DNA from 3 places in the Peribacillus sp. NPDC097675 genome. Region 3 is predicted to be linked to each of the others. Evidence: riboswitches for the same ligand, from Rfam matches in the RefSeq annotation. Region 3 holds a riboswitch; each other region holds the start of a gene.

Region 1 (4,356 bases), on a different contig from region 3:
TTGGAAGTGCATGATCTAAGTATTTTACAGATGTCACAGCGTTTAGCAACGAATCCAACTCTTGGCTTGCTTGAACGGCAAGTCTGCTTGTAAAACCATAATTCGTTGCTAACTTGATCATTTCTTTTCGCTTTTCTTCTATTTTATCCACTGTTATATGAGAATACTGCAATATTATCACTTCCCATTTTTTCAAGTATTTTACACTTTTCATCATAATCAAAATACTAGTTAAAATCAATCATATTCTATGATTTAAATATGTTTTTTCAAGGTATATGTGTGAAAATTTACCCATACACATACCAATTTATGTACTAATTATGTCAGTTTATAAAAAGAAGAAGCACTTGCTCTATCATGCAGCAAATGCTTCTTCTTTTCTTTTAGCTATTAATTTAATGATAGTAACATATTAGCTATGTCATACATTCTGGAGGTGACTCATTACCTGTTCTATCTATAATAATTCTATATTCATCCTCAAGAGCTTTTAATGGAGCATCATATAAATGCTTTTCATCAGAGGTTTTATATACACCATTAGATAGTAGTTCTTCTATCAATAATGCTCTCCTCTGTTCTTTTTTCTCGAAAAACTCTGCCATATAAATGGCTCCTTTCCTTAGGTTCATACTTCTGAATAAGCTTAATCTTATAGGCTTCGCTTAAGCCAAAATATATATACCTTTTTTGCAGTTTCCTTAAACATCATTTAACAAAAATAAAAACCCCTTCTAATCCAAGAAGAGGTTGACAGAGGTCCGTTCGTCTCTTCTTATCTCCCAAGCATACGCTTGTTGGAAGAAGCACAGTACCACGATGGGCCTGTTGCCGAGGTTTCTTAGGGCCAAGTCCCTCCACCTCTCTGGATAAGAATATGATATATAAATGATTTCGACATGATTTTATATCAATAACAACCAAAAGTCAATTGCATTCAATATTTTTTATACTTTTCACCTATTAAACTCTTTTAGAAAACGGGCTTTTCGGTTGCATTTTCCTTTTTATCTGTTATGATGACACTAATCACATACGAATTACCACTAGGGGAGTCTTTATAAAGACTGAGATGGAATGTTGTTCCGGACCCTTTGAACCTGACCCGGCTCATACCGGCGGAGGAAAGTGGATGATATCGTCTTCGTACGTTTGACTTTATCCATCTACCCCGTTCCGTTTTCAGGAACGGGTTTTTTATGTAATTTAATAGCAGACTGCTAGGGGAGCCATTAGGCTGAGAATCAAACCCTTTGTACCTGATCTGGGTCATACCAGCGGAGGAAAGCAGGTTGTAAAGGGATCCGTCCATTCCTAGAACAGCCGCTTTCTAATTGAAAGCGGCTGTTCTTCATTTATAAGCACTAAGCCTTCCTAAGTATGTGAATGAAATCAAGGAGGAAAAAACCATGACGAATACCCAATTAGAATCTTTCAGCGAGAGACTTCACAATCGTGCAAAAGAAATCTGGAAAAGGAATCATACACATCCCTTTGTTCAGGCAATTGGAGATGGAACGCTTTCAGAAAGTAAATTTGCCTATTACTTGAAGCAGGATTATATCTATCTTATCGAGTATTCCAAACTTTTCGCTTTAGGTGCTATCAAGGCTAACGATATGGAAACCATGGCCAAGTTTGCAGGTATTTTAAATGAGACTCTCCATGTAGAAATGAATTTGCATCGGAACTACTGCAAAGAGTTCGGAATCAGCTCGGAAGAATTAGAAAAAACCGAACCCACGCCCATTACCCTTGCCTATACAGGCTATATGCTAAATGCCGCACATCACGGGACACTGGCTGACATTGTCGCCTGTTTGCTTCCATGTGCTTGGGATTATTATGAGATTGGTCTGCTATTAAAAGAACAAAACGGAAAAGCGTTACCGACAAATCGTTATGCCCAGTGGATTGAATCGTATTCATCTCCTGAATTCGCCGAATCCCATATATGGTTAGCTAAGCTTTTAGATGAGCTGACTGAAGGTTTACCTGAAAAAGAACAAAATAAATTAGAGAAACACTTTTTAATGACCTCCCGATATGAATATTTATTTTGGGATATGGTTCACAACGAACATGATTGGCCGCTTTGAATGTTAAGTATGAGCAAATTATTACGGAAAATGACGCTGACTGGCATGTTCACGGCAATCACTACCTTAACTAGTTCGTTCGTTTTTGTCCCGGTTGGATATGCAAAGATCTTTCCTATTCAGCATGTAGTTAATGTCATCACAGCCGTTATATTGGGACCGTTTTTTGCTGTGACACAAGCCTTTTTGGTTTCCCTTATCAGAAACATGACAGGTACTGGTTCCATTTTTGCGTTTCCGGGAAGCATGATTGGTGCCCTCCTGGCCGCGGTGCTTTACCAGAAAACAAAAAAGATGGGGTTCGCCTGCTTAGGTGAAATATTGGGGACCGGCATTCTTGGTTCTTTGGCCTGTTATCCAATAGCTGTCTTATTATTGGGAAAAAAGGCGGCGCTTTTTGGTTTTGTACCAGCTTTTCTTCTTAGTTCATTAATGGGGTCACTTTTAGCCCTTCTTTTATTGAAAGGTCTCTTGAAAAATCATTATATGAGGAGGTTATTATATGAAAACAGCACTAACAATCGCGGGATCTGACTCAGGGGGTGGAGCCGGAATTCAAGCTGATTTAAAGACTTTTTCGGCACATGGGGTTTATGGCATGTCTGTTATCACAGCTGTCACGGCGCAAAACACCATGGAAGTTCGCTCAGTCCAACCTATCGATTCAGCCATGATTACCGATCAAATTGCGGCCATTTTTGAAGACATTCATGTCGATGCAGTAAAAATAGGAATGCTTGGATCTAAGGAGACCGTCGAAACCGTTGCAAATTCACTTAAGTTATTCAAGACTGCCACCGTCGTCCTTGATCCTGTCATGATATCCAAAAGCGGGCACCATCTGCTGGATGAAGGGGCCATTTCATCGTTGAGAACCGACTTACTTCCACTTGCTACACTTGTTACACCCAATATACCTGAAGCCGAAGTCCTTACCGGGTTTTCAATCCGGACGAAACAAGACTTTTATAAGGCATGTACCGCTATTCTTGAACTGGGACCGCAAGCGGTATTACTGAAAGGAGGGCATGCAGCAGGAAATCCCAACGACCTCTTATATGATGGGCAGGAATTCACTTGGTTCAAGGGCGAACGCATACATACCAAAAACACACATGGAACTGGCTGCACCCTTTCCTCTGCCATAACATCCAACCTTGCAAAAGGACTTCCTTTAGGAATGTCCATCGAACAAGCGAAAGTCTATATTTCGGAAGCTATACGAAATAGCTTTGAACTTGGTAAGGGCCACGGACCTGTTCACCATTTCTATCAATTTCACAAAGAGAACTGGAGTGATTTAACATGACAACATCCATTTCAGGTCTATTCGATCAAGTTAGAAAGAAAAAACCGCTCGTCCACCAGCTCACCAACTTTGTCACGGTCAATGATTGTGCCAATGCAACCTTAGCAATTGGCGGTTCTCCCATCATGACTTCCAGCCCAAAAGAAGTGGGCGACATGGTGAAGCTGGCACAAGCACTTGTTCTAAATTTCGGAACGATTGATGATAGGTCCTTGGAAGCGATGGAGATTGCCGGCAAAACAGCGAACGACCTTCATATACCAGTCATTATGGATCCTGTAGGCGTCGGTTCGACCCCTTATCGAACAGAGAAAGCGATGGAACTGCTCGGTAAAGTGACTGTTCAAGTCATTCGAGGTAATGCGAGTGAGATCCATCGGCTAATGGGAGGCGATATCGTAACACGTGGGGTCGATTCAGGTGAATTGTCAATCAGCAACGCAGAACTTGCCTTACTTGCTGCGAGGAAACTGAATAGCGTTGTCGTCGTAAGTGGAGCCAAAGATGCTGTCAGTGACCCGTCACGTACGTCCATCATTGATAATGGATATCCCCTTTTAACGAAAGTAACGGGGACCGGCTGCATGGCAACTGCCCTGATTGGAGCTTTCTGCGGAATCACAGAGGACCATTATTCTGCTGCTATTGCAGGAATTTCAACAATGAGCCTCTCTGGAGAACTTGCTGCAAAAACCCTTAAAGAAAATGAAGGCACCGGGACATATAGAACAAGGATAATTGATGCCATTTCAAAAATGGATAAGTCCATATGGGAAAACGAGGTGAATATTCATGAAGAAGTTGCCCTTTGATTTGAGTGTTTATTTAGTAACGGAAGAAACGTTAGATTTCGGGGACATGACCAATAAGATCGTCGAGGCAGTTGCAGGTGGAGCCACAGCCGTCCAACTTAGGGAGAAGAAAGCGTCCTCCCTCACTTTTTAT
Region 2 (4,356 bases), on a different contig from region 3:
AGTTGGCTGCTGAAGTTGATCCTGAAGATCACTTATATCCGCAGTTTGTTTAAAATAAACGAACAAACCAACTCCCACTACCACAATGATTGATAAAATTATCAGACCTATTTTCAATAACCCTTTCATTTGAACCCCCATTTTCCCAGATGCGACATGCTTCATTAAAAATATTTTACCCTTTTTATGAAAGATAACTCTTGCAATGGGTCAAAAGACAAAGTTTCAGCTTACAAACATTCTTTCTTTCATCCTTTTTCCACAAAAGTGCATGCATCCTATGTAGTCTAGTCTTTTCTCATACCCTATACCCTATTTAATAATCAATATACCTTTGAAAAAGGGATGAAACCAGAAAAAACGGGTATATAACCTGTAATGACATAATATGGGGAGAGATGATCAGATGAAGGAATTGAAACGAATTGTCATCGCGCATGATGGAAATGAAGATAGTAATCGGGCAATAGAATACGGAGCCACATTAAAAAAAGCATTTCCTGATGCTGTAATGACCATTGTTCAAGTGTTGAATGAAAAGGGGGACAACCGCATTATTGAAAGTGCATCAGCTCCAGGATTCGTTCCGGCTGCAGGCTTTTATGTTGATCCCTCACAAACGCATCCCGTTACAGAAGTGGAGCATCAGCTTCAAATGCGGGCTAACGATACTCCCTCCGTTTTTGAAAATAACGCAAGGATCGCCGAAAGTAACTTACTAAGCCTGCTAAATGAATATGGCATTATAGGGGAAGTTGAGATATTGGAAGGTAATGCCCCCGATAGTATATGTGAGTACGCAAAGCGAACCGATGCCGATCTAATTATTGTCGGTAACAGTTCCAAGAGTGGTTTGGAACGATTTTTCCTTGGAAGCACAAGTAGCTCCATCGCCAAGCATGCACCTTGCTCGGTATTTATTGCAAAATGACAATAAGGGCCGGCTCATCCTTGAGCCGGCCCTTTTCTCATTTACCTTAATAGGCTTTTTTGATTAAAACATTTGAAGCAGCCGAATAAAGCACCATTATCACGACCGCAGATAAGATAAAACTAATCAGCATATATGTCCCATTGTAGATTAATGAATAAAGAACGACTGGCTGTCCTTCTGGCGCATATTTACCAAAGAAAACGATACCTGATGTAAAATGACAGATAAACCTCAGAAAACTGCCCACGAACATGCCGCCTATTCCAAATAATTTCGCTTTCAAACGGTTTTCCTCTTTATAATTATTCACGAATCCATTCATGAATAATCCAGAAATTCCTACGACGGTAAAGGCAAGGAAGTAATCTATGAATCCCTGAAGCGGTGTCATGATTTGGACCGGCGTAGTGACTAACTGCAAAAGTCCCAATAATAAACCGGTTGCCATTCCGCCCTTGATCCCCCAGCGATAGCCCATTAAAAAAATGGGCACCATGGCAATGGAAATCGATCCCCCCTGCGGCCAAATCCTTGCAAAAACGAAGCCGGAGACTAAATCCAGCAGTAATGCCAATGCAGAAAAAATGGCAACCTCGGTCATGAATAATGTTTTATGCTTCATCATCTCTCACCCTTCTCCACGTGCAAAAGTGCCCATGAGTTCCCGTGTTGCTTTTTTTTGCATACAAAAAAGCAACACCAGGGCGGTAATGGATGCCCAGTATTGCTATCCAAAACCACATCCCTACGCTAGTACTAACTAACAGGTTCATAGGGTCTGAACTCAAACGTTCACTCTCAGCCAACTTGGCTCCCCTTGTGGAAGTATTTAATTTTTAATCCTCGGTTAGAATATACTACTAGTTTCTATAAATAACAAGTAAATAAATGCAAAGAATCCTTTTCCACCTTCCCTTTTATTGGTTATATTTTTTCACATAACCAACTTCTTTACATACCTTCAATACACATGGCATAAACCAAGTTAGATGGATTAAGACGACAATTTTTCTATAGACTCACTACGGTTAGATTTGATATCTTTATTAAGGCTATTTTGCACGAGGGGGAAAAGACATGGATAAACATTCAATTTCTGCTGAAAAGGGAGCCTATATCAGTATTGCCGCATATATATTCTTGTCAGCCCTCAAATTAACATTTGGTTATTTTGGTGACTCCAAGGGGCTTTGGGCAGATGGATTAAATAACACAACCGATATCATTGCCTCTGTTGCTGTATTAGTAGGTTTAAAAATATCGAAAAGACCACCTGATGATAATCATTCATACGGTCATCTGAGAGCTGAAACCGTAGCTTCATTGGTTGCTGCCTTCATTATGATCACGGTTGGCCTACAGGTCATATACAGTGCCATTGAATCTTTCTTCTCACAGGATACGTCAGTTGTACCCGATATGTTTACTGCTTACGTCGCTTTATTCTCCGCCATCTTCATGTACGGAATCTATCGCTACAATTTAGCATTGAGCAAAAAGACAAAAAGTGCTTCCATTCATGCTGTTGCACAGGATAATCGTTCGGATGCTTTGGTTAGTATCGGCGCTTTCATAGGTATCATCGGGAGCACAATCGGAATTTCATGGTTAGATGCCGTCGCGGCATTGGTGGTGGGTTTGATGATTTGTAAAACCGCTTGGGACATTTTCCATGCCGCTTCACTCTCTTTGACGGATGGGTTCGATGAGCAACATCTACAACAAATCGGTCAAACCATCGAGCTAACGGATGGTGTGAAAGACATGAGTGAAATTAAAGCTCGAATGCATGGAAATGAAATCCTTGTCGAAGCTACCGTTCATGTCAATCCGCTTTTGACCGTCATCCAAAGTCACGATATCACTGTGAAGGTGGAAGAAAACCTTCTAAAGGAACATGGCATTAAACATGTCATCGTTCATATTGAACCATATGTATTTCAAAAAAAAGGTACCCGTCAATAATTTGCGGTACCTTTTTTAATATACAAAACCTTATTTTTACGTTATTTACCTACAATTAATAATAACCGCGAAACTCCTGCACATATCCCCCATTAAATGAGTATTTAAAGAAAGCTTTTAATCTGGTATTATTAAAAACGTATATAAGTTTTGGAATTATATTCAAATTAATTCATAATAAAGTAAAAAAATTCATTTTCCTACACGATGGAGGGCAAAATGGTATTGAATCGAGAAATGACTCTTCACTTCCTATCTTCTCATAAAACTACTATCCTTACCGAATGGAAAGAGCGCTTGAAACATTTACCGGATAGTTATATAGACTATTTTGAAGAAGACATAGAAAAAATCTTAAATTCACTGATGAAACAACTAAAAGAAACAGATACTAACTTCGATGAGTTATTAAAGGATTTAGGAGAAAAAATTTCTGCTAACCGAGTCAAACAGCATTTAAATATGGATATTTTCTTTTCTATAACCTCGATTGGAAGGTCTATCATCATCGATCAATTTCTAAAGTATGAGGTCGTTAAAGGAGAAATATCTGCCGTTATCCATCAGGTGAATTCATATTTCGATAAAGTCATTTATTTTGCCCTAACCAGTTTCACTGATTTAAAAACGAAGCAGGTTGCGAAGCAATATCAGCTTATCAATCCTAATCATAAAGACCGCTTGACACTTTTAGGCCAAATGACATCGAGCTTTGTCCATGAATTTAGGAATCCCCTCACTTCGATAATGGGTTTCGTTCAACTGCTGCAAGCCGAACAGCCTGACATCAAATATTTGGACATTATTTCAAAAGAATTAGACCAACTTAATTATCGGATTACACAGTTTCTTAATCTTTCCAAGAAGGAAACGGAAACTTCACAAAATGAAGTATTTCCAATCGCTTCCTTAGTAGATGAAGTGATGGAATTCCTATATCCTAGCATTTTAGAAGCGAACGCTTACATCTCCTGTAAGATCGATGAGGATGTCGAAATCGTCGGTTCTAAAGAGGAATTCAGACAAGTATTGCTTAATATCATATTAAATGCGCTAGATGTGGTAGCCGAATTGCAGCAACCAACCATAGACATTTCAGGATCGGTATCATCCGGTTTCCTAACCTTGAATATTTCCAATAACGGACCAAAAATACCTGATGAGGTTCTTCCTAACATCTTTGAACCATTTATCACAACTAAAAAGAGGGGCACTGGGTTAGGACTTTTTGTTTGTAAAGAGATCATCTTGAAGCATCAAGGCACCTTGACTTGCCATTCAACAGACTTCTTAACTACTTTTACCATACACGTAAAAACTAAAGCATAAGGTAAAATCACCAAATCAAGGAAAGTCGTATGTAATTTTTGACTGATTCCCTTACAGTTCCTTATACTATAATTAGGTGAAATGCATAATTGTACGAAAAAATCATTTTAGCAATATAATTGTATCTA
Region 3 (4,356 bases):
GTGCGAATACTGGAGTTGTGACAATCATACAAACTATCCGGATTTTCTTGGTTGTCATGATTGTGCCTTTCTTTGTACTTGGAGCCAATCCACTAGCCTCAACTCCCCCTAGTTTTTTTGGTGGGATGGAAGGTTTTCATTATATTCAAAGTGGATGGACGCTCATGTTGGCTCTCGCAGCCTGGGGAGGTTTCCATGTCGGAAAAATCCTCAAGTTGCCTGCGCCCTGGCTCGTAGGGAGTATGTTGACGGTTGCCTTTTTCCAAGCATCCGGCTCCCTCCTTGCTGGGAAGGATTTGAATGCCTGGTGGCCAGATAGCTTCATGATTGTTTCACAAATCATGATTGGTGCAAGCGTGGGATCGAAGTTCAATAGGGCCATGTTCGTAGGTATGAAAAAAATTCTGGTGGTGTCTTCCTTAAGTACCGTTGCTTTTATATTCATGATGATACTTTGTGCGTATATCGATTCGAGAATGACTGGAATGACCTTTATGACTACCTCATTGGCTTTTGCACCAGGGGGAGTGGCGGAAATGACCGCCACTTCAGTTGCACTTGAATCCGATCCGATGTTTGTCGTTGCTGTTCAGGTGCTCAGGGTGTTAATGGTGTATGTGACATTGCCGCCATTATTTAAATTCTTACACCATCAAGCAAATCAAAAAAATAGACATCCCGACTTATCTGCATAGTGTTTACCCCATCACCAGGCCGCCATCAACAATTAGATTCTGACCGGTCACGGCTCGGCTCCACGGAGAGGCAAAGAATAATACAGCATCGGCTGCCTCTTCTGGGGTGGTCACTTTTTTTAGTGGTGTACTTTCTTCTATGAGGTGGAAGACCTCATCTGAAGTTGCAGAACTTGCGTCGGTTTTCATTAGCAGGCCCCCTGAAACCATATTGACGGTGATTCCGTCTTTACCCAATTCACTCGCCATGTTTCGTGTGAATCCAAGAAGAGCGGCTTTACTGGTATTGTAGTCATGGTAGGCGATGACGGGATTTTGAAATAGATTGGTCCCGATGTTGATAATCCGTCCGAATTTCCCTTCAATCATGTCTTTTCGACCGGCTTGTACGGTAAGTAATGATGCTTTTATGCTTCCCTCGAAATGGGATTGATAATCTTCCCATGAAATGGTCTCGGCTGTTTTAATGTTATCTACATCAAAGCTGAAGTTCACTAAAGCGTTATTTACAATCGTTGTGATGGGTTGACCAAAATGCATTTTCGCCCTTTGAAACATAGCTTTGACTTCCGACTGGTTTCTAACATCAGCGCGAATTGCAATCGCCCTGTTCTGCCCAATTTTTTCAACCACTTGCTGGGCTTTATCTCCACTTTGAAAATAGTTGACCACGACCCGGGCACCCTCCCGACCAAACCCTTGAGCGATGGCGGAACCAAGGCCCCTGCTGCTTCCTGTCACCAATACAATTTGATCACTTATCTTCATAAATAAACCTCTCCCTTACCCCATTTTTTTCATAAAAAAAGCTCACCCGATTAGAGGGGTGACCTTGAATGAGAAAAGTTTCAGTTCAATGCCACTTCCCTCCGCTGGTGCTAGCCAGATCAGGTTCAAAGGGTCAGAGTGTTGCCACTCCTCTCAGCCAAAAAAGGCTCCCCTAGTGCTATATATATGAATTCCTTGAAGTATAGCATAAACGACAAAGGTGCTCTAGGGTTACTATTCTTTCTCATATAATCCATCTTAAGAGGAATAGTATGGATATTAAAAACTGTTACAGTATGGTGCATTTACGATTCATTTACAAAATACTCTTATATTTTTTACATCTCCTTAATGGTAGGTACATGAACAGGATGTATATTGAAATTGAATATTCCAATAAATGAGTAGGGGGCGTTTTTTATGAGACGTACATTCAGTAAAAGAATCTTGCCGGTTGCTATCATTACTGCATTAGCCTTTGGAAGTGTAGCGTGGGGAGGTACAAATGACGATGTTTTGGCAAAAGGAAAGCCTAAGAAAGAGCCTGAAATTAGAAATGTCATTTTCATGATAGGGGATGGAATGGGGGTCTCTTATACTTCCGCTTACCGATATTTGAAAGATAGACCTGCTACGACTGTAGCTGAAAGGACAGCATTTGATAAATATCTAGTGGGTCAGCAGATGACATACCCAGAAGATCCTACACAGAACATCACTGATTCTGCTTCAGCAGCAACGGCGATGTCAGCCGGTGTGAAAACGTATAATGCAGCCATTGCTGTCGACAATGATAAGACAGAAGTCAAAACGGTGTTGGAGGCGGCAAAGGAAAGCGGGAAATCGACTGGCCTTGTTGCAACATCAGAAATCACTCATGCCACTCCGGCATCATTTGGTGCACATGACGAAAACCGAAAGAACATGAATGGCATTGCGGACGATTATTACAAGGATTTAATAAATGGCCAACATAAAATCGACGTTCTTTTAGGTGGAGGTCAATCCAATTTCGTACGGCCCGATGTCGATTTGACAAAAGCATTCAAAAAAGATGGGTATAGTTACGTGACGGATAAAAAACAGCTGGTAAAGGATAAAAACAAACAGGTTTTAGGATTGTTTGCTAAAGAGGGCCTACCCAAAATGATTGACCGCACTTCCGAAACACCATCATTGGAAGATATGACAGACTCGGCGATTCAACGCTTGAATAAGAATAAGGACGGATTCTTCTTGATGGTGGAAGGAAGCCAAATTGATTGGGCTGGCCATGATAATGACATTGTCGGAGCCATGAGTGAAATGGAGGATTTCGAAAAGGCCTACAAAGCAGCGATTGATTTTGCTAAAAAAGATAAGCATACCTTAGTCGTGGCGACGGCTGACCATTCAACGGGAGGATTCTCCATTGGGGCAAAGGGAGTGTATAACTGGTCCGGCGAGCCGATTAAAGCTGCCAAACGGACACCTGACTTTATGGCAGATGCCATCGTAAAGGGAGCAGATGTCGAAAAAACCTTGCAACAGTATATAGATCAACATGAAGTCAAGCTAACGAAAGAGGAAATAGAATCGGTCAAAGATGCTGTCACGAGTAAAAACGTTACGACCATCGACAATGCGATTGAGGCCATTTTTGATAATAGGTCCAATACGGCTTGGACAACCGGGGGACATACGGGGGAAGATGTACCCGTCTATGCATACGGACCATATAAGGAGCGTTTTGCCGGACAGGTCGACAACACCGACCAAGCCACCATCATCTTTGATTTATTAAAATAAATACTGGGAGGGATTCCGTGAACAGACTACTCATAAGTGCCTTTTTATTAACCACATTTTGTGCACTCAACACTCAGCCAGCCTTTGATGAAAAATCAATCGCGACAGAAAAAACAGAGGAAAGTGCCAAAACATTGGTGAAGAAGGAAGTGTATGTTCCAAATCCTCAACTTCCGGATGATCGTGAATTGAAAGAGGTGGGTCAACAAGTTTCCGATGCAAAAGGTGAAATGTCTTTAAAAGAGTATAAGCAGGTAAATGAGACGGTGAAGCTGGGCCCCATACAGGTAATAATCAAGGATATCAAGGTCGTGCATGTGATACCAGATTATAGCATGATTGATTTCTTTCATGGTTATACCCATGAACACGCCTTTGATATCGTGAAAATGAATGTGAAAATTGAAAACTCCACCACTGATAATGTCAAAGTTTCTCCAGTCGCTTTTCTTGAAACAGATGGTGGGGAACATCTGACTTGGGAAGATGATATTTACTTGGAAAATCTGAATGGAGAAGTAAAAGCAAAGAATTCAAAACAAGGGAATGTAGGATTCATCCTTCAAAAAGAAGATGTGAAAGGGGGCTCGTTTCTGACTAGCGATGTCCTCGATGATGAGGGAAAAGTGATTTCAAAAGGGGAAAAGGTAGAATTTTCTTTTTAAAGTTCATGTATGTTTACCTGTCCCCAACTCATACTAATACTGTGATAGGAACCTCCTATTGCTTTGAAAAGAATATCCTAATCTTAACGATGAGGTGATACAACATGAGTTATAAAGATCAATTAGATCCACATTCTCAAAAGTTTCACCATAATTGGACAAGACCTAAGCGTTCTAAATCTCAAGTAAATGGCCATACGGAAGTATCGCAAACGAACATTATACTAAGAAGCAATGCTAAGGCCCATAGGTGGTAACGGATATTCTAATCAATGAGAAGGAGACTCTTAACGGGTCTTCTTCTTTTCCTGATAAAAGGTATATACACTTGAAACCTTTTATGTAAACACTTGTTCAGACATGGCTTTTCCTACAAAATTATGATACCATCTACCTTTAAGGACAACGCAGAGCAAGTGATTAAAAACAGTATGAACATG

Evidence for each region. Region 3 has a riboswitch for thiamine pyrophosphate ahead of ACQKL5_RS11500 (3-oxoacyl-ACP reductase). Riboswitches for the same ligand answer to the same signal wherever they lie in the genome.
Region 1: another riboswitch for thiamine pyrophosphate. It lies ahead of tenA (thiaminase II); the one in region 3 lies ahead of ACQKL5_RS11500 (3-oxoacyl-ACP reductase).
Region 2: another riboswitch for thiamine pyrophosphate. It lies ahead of thiT (energy-coupled thiamine transporter ThiT); the one in region 3 lies ahead of ACQKL5_RS11500 (3-oxoacyl-ACP reductase).

Annotation. Positions count from the first base shown of each region.
Region 1 is NZ_JBNNSK010000003.1:208,943-213,298, reverse strand. It holds gene ACQKL5_RS06495 (aspartyl-phosphate phosphatase Spo0E family protein) at 1-172, opposite strand, end outside; gene ACQKL5_RS06490 (Fur-regulated basic protein FbpA) at 420-608, opposite strand; SAM riboswitch class I at 776-879, opposite strand; TPP riboswitch at 1,042-1,147, shown strand; TPP riboswitch at 1,216-1,306, shown strand; gene tenA (thiaminase II) at 1,413-2,102, shown strand; gene thiW (energy coupling factor transporter S component ThiW) at 2,112-2,636, shown strand; gene thiD (bifunctional hydroxymethylpyrimidine kinase/phosphomethylpyrimidine kinase) at 2,605-3,411, shown strand; gene thiM (hydroxyethylthiazole kinase) at 3,408-4,223, shown strand; gene thiE (thiamine phosphate synthase) at 4,204-4,356, shown strand, end outside.
Region 2 is NZ_JBNNSK010000011.1:147,992-152,347, reverse strand. It holds gene ACQKL5_RS16870 (transglycosylase domain-containing protein) at 1-165, opposite strand, end outside; gene ACQKL5_RS16865 (universal stress protein) at 407-931, shown strand; gene thiT (energy-coupled thiamine transporter ThiT) at 978-1,559, opposite strand; TPP riboswitch at 1,660-1,762, opposite strand; gene ACQKL5_RS16855 (cation diffusion facilitator family transporter) at 2,012-2,899, shown strand; gene ACQKL5_RS16850 (ATP-binding protein) at 3,107-4,228, shown strand.
Region 3 is NZ_JBNNSK010000007.1:36,484-40,839, reverse strand. It holds gene ACQKL5_RS11505 (AbrB family transcriptional regulator) at 1-695, shown strand, start outside; gene ACQKL5_RS11500 (3-oxoacyl-ACP reductase) at 699-1,463, opposite strand; TPP riboswitch at 1,543-1,647, opposite strand; gene ACQKL5_RS11495 (alkaline phosphatase) at 1,884-3,251, shown strand; gene ACQKL5_RS11490 (DUF4352 domain-containing protein) at 3,269-3,916, shown strand; gene ACQKL5_RS11485 (YpzG family protein) at 4,021-4,173, shown strand.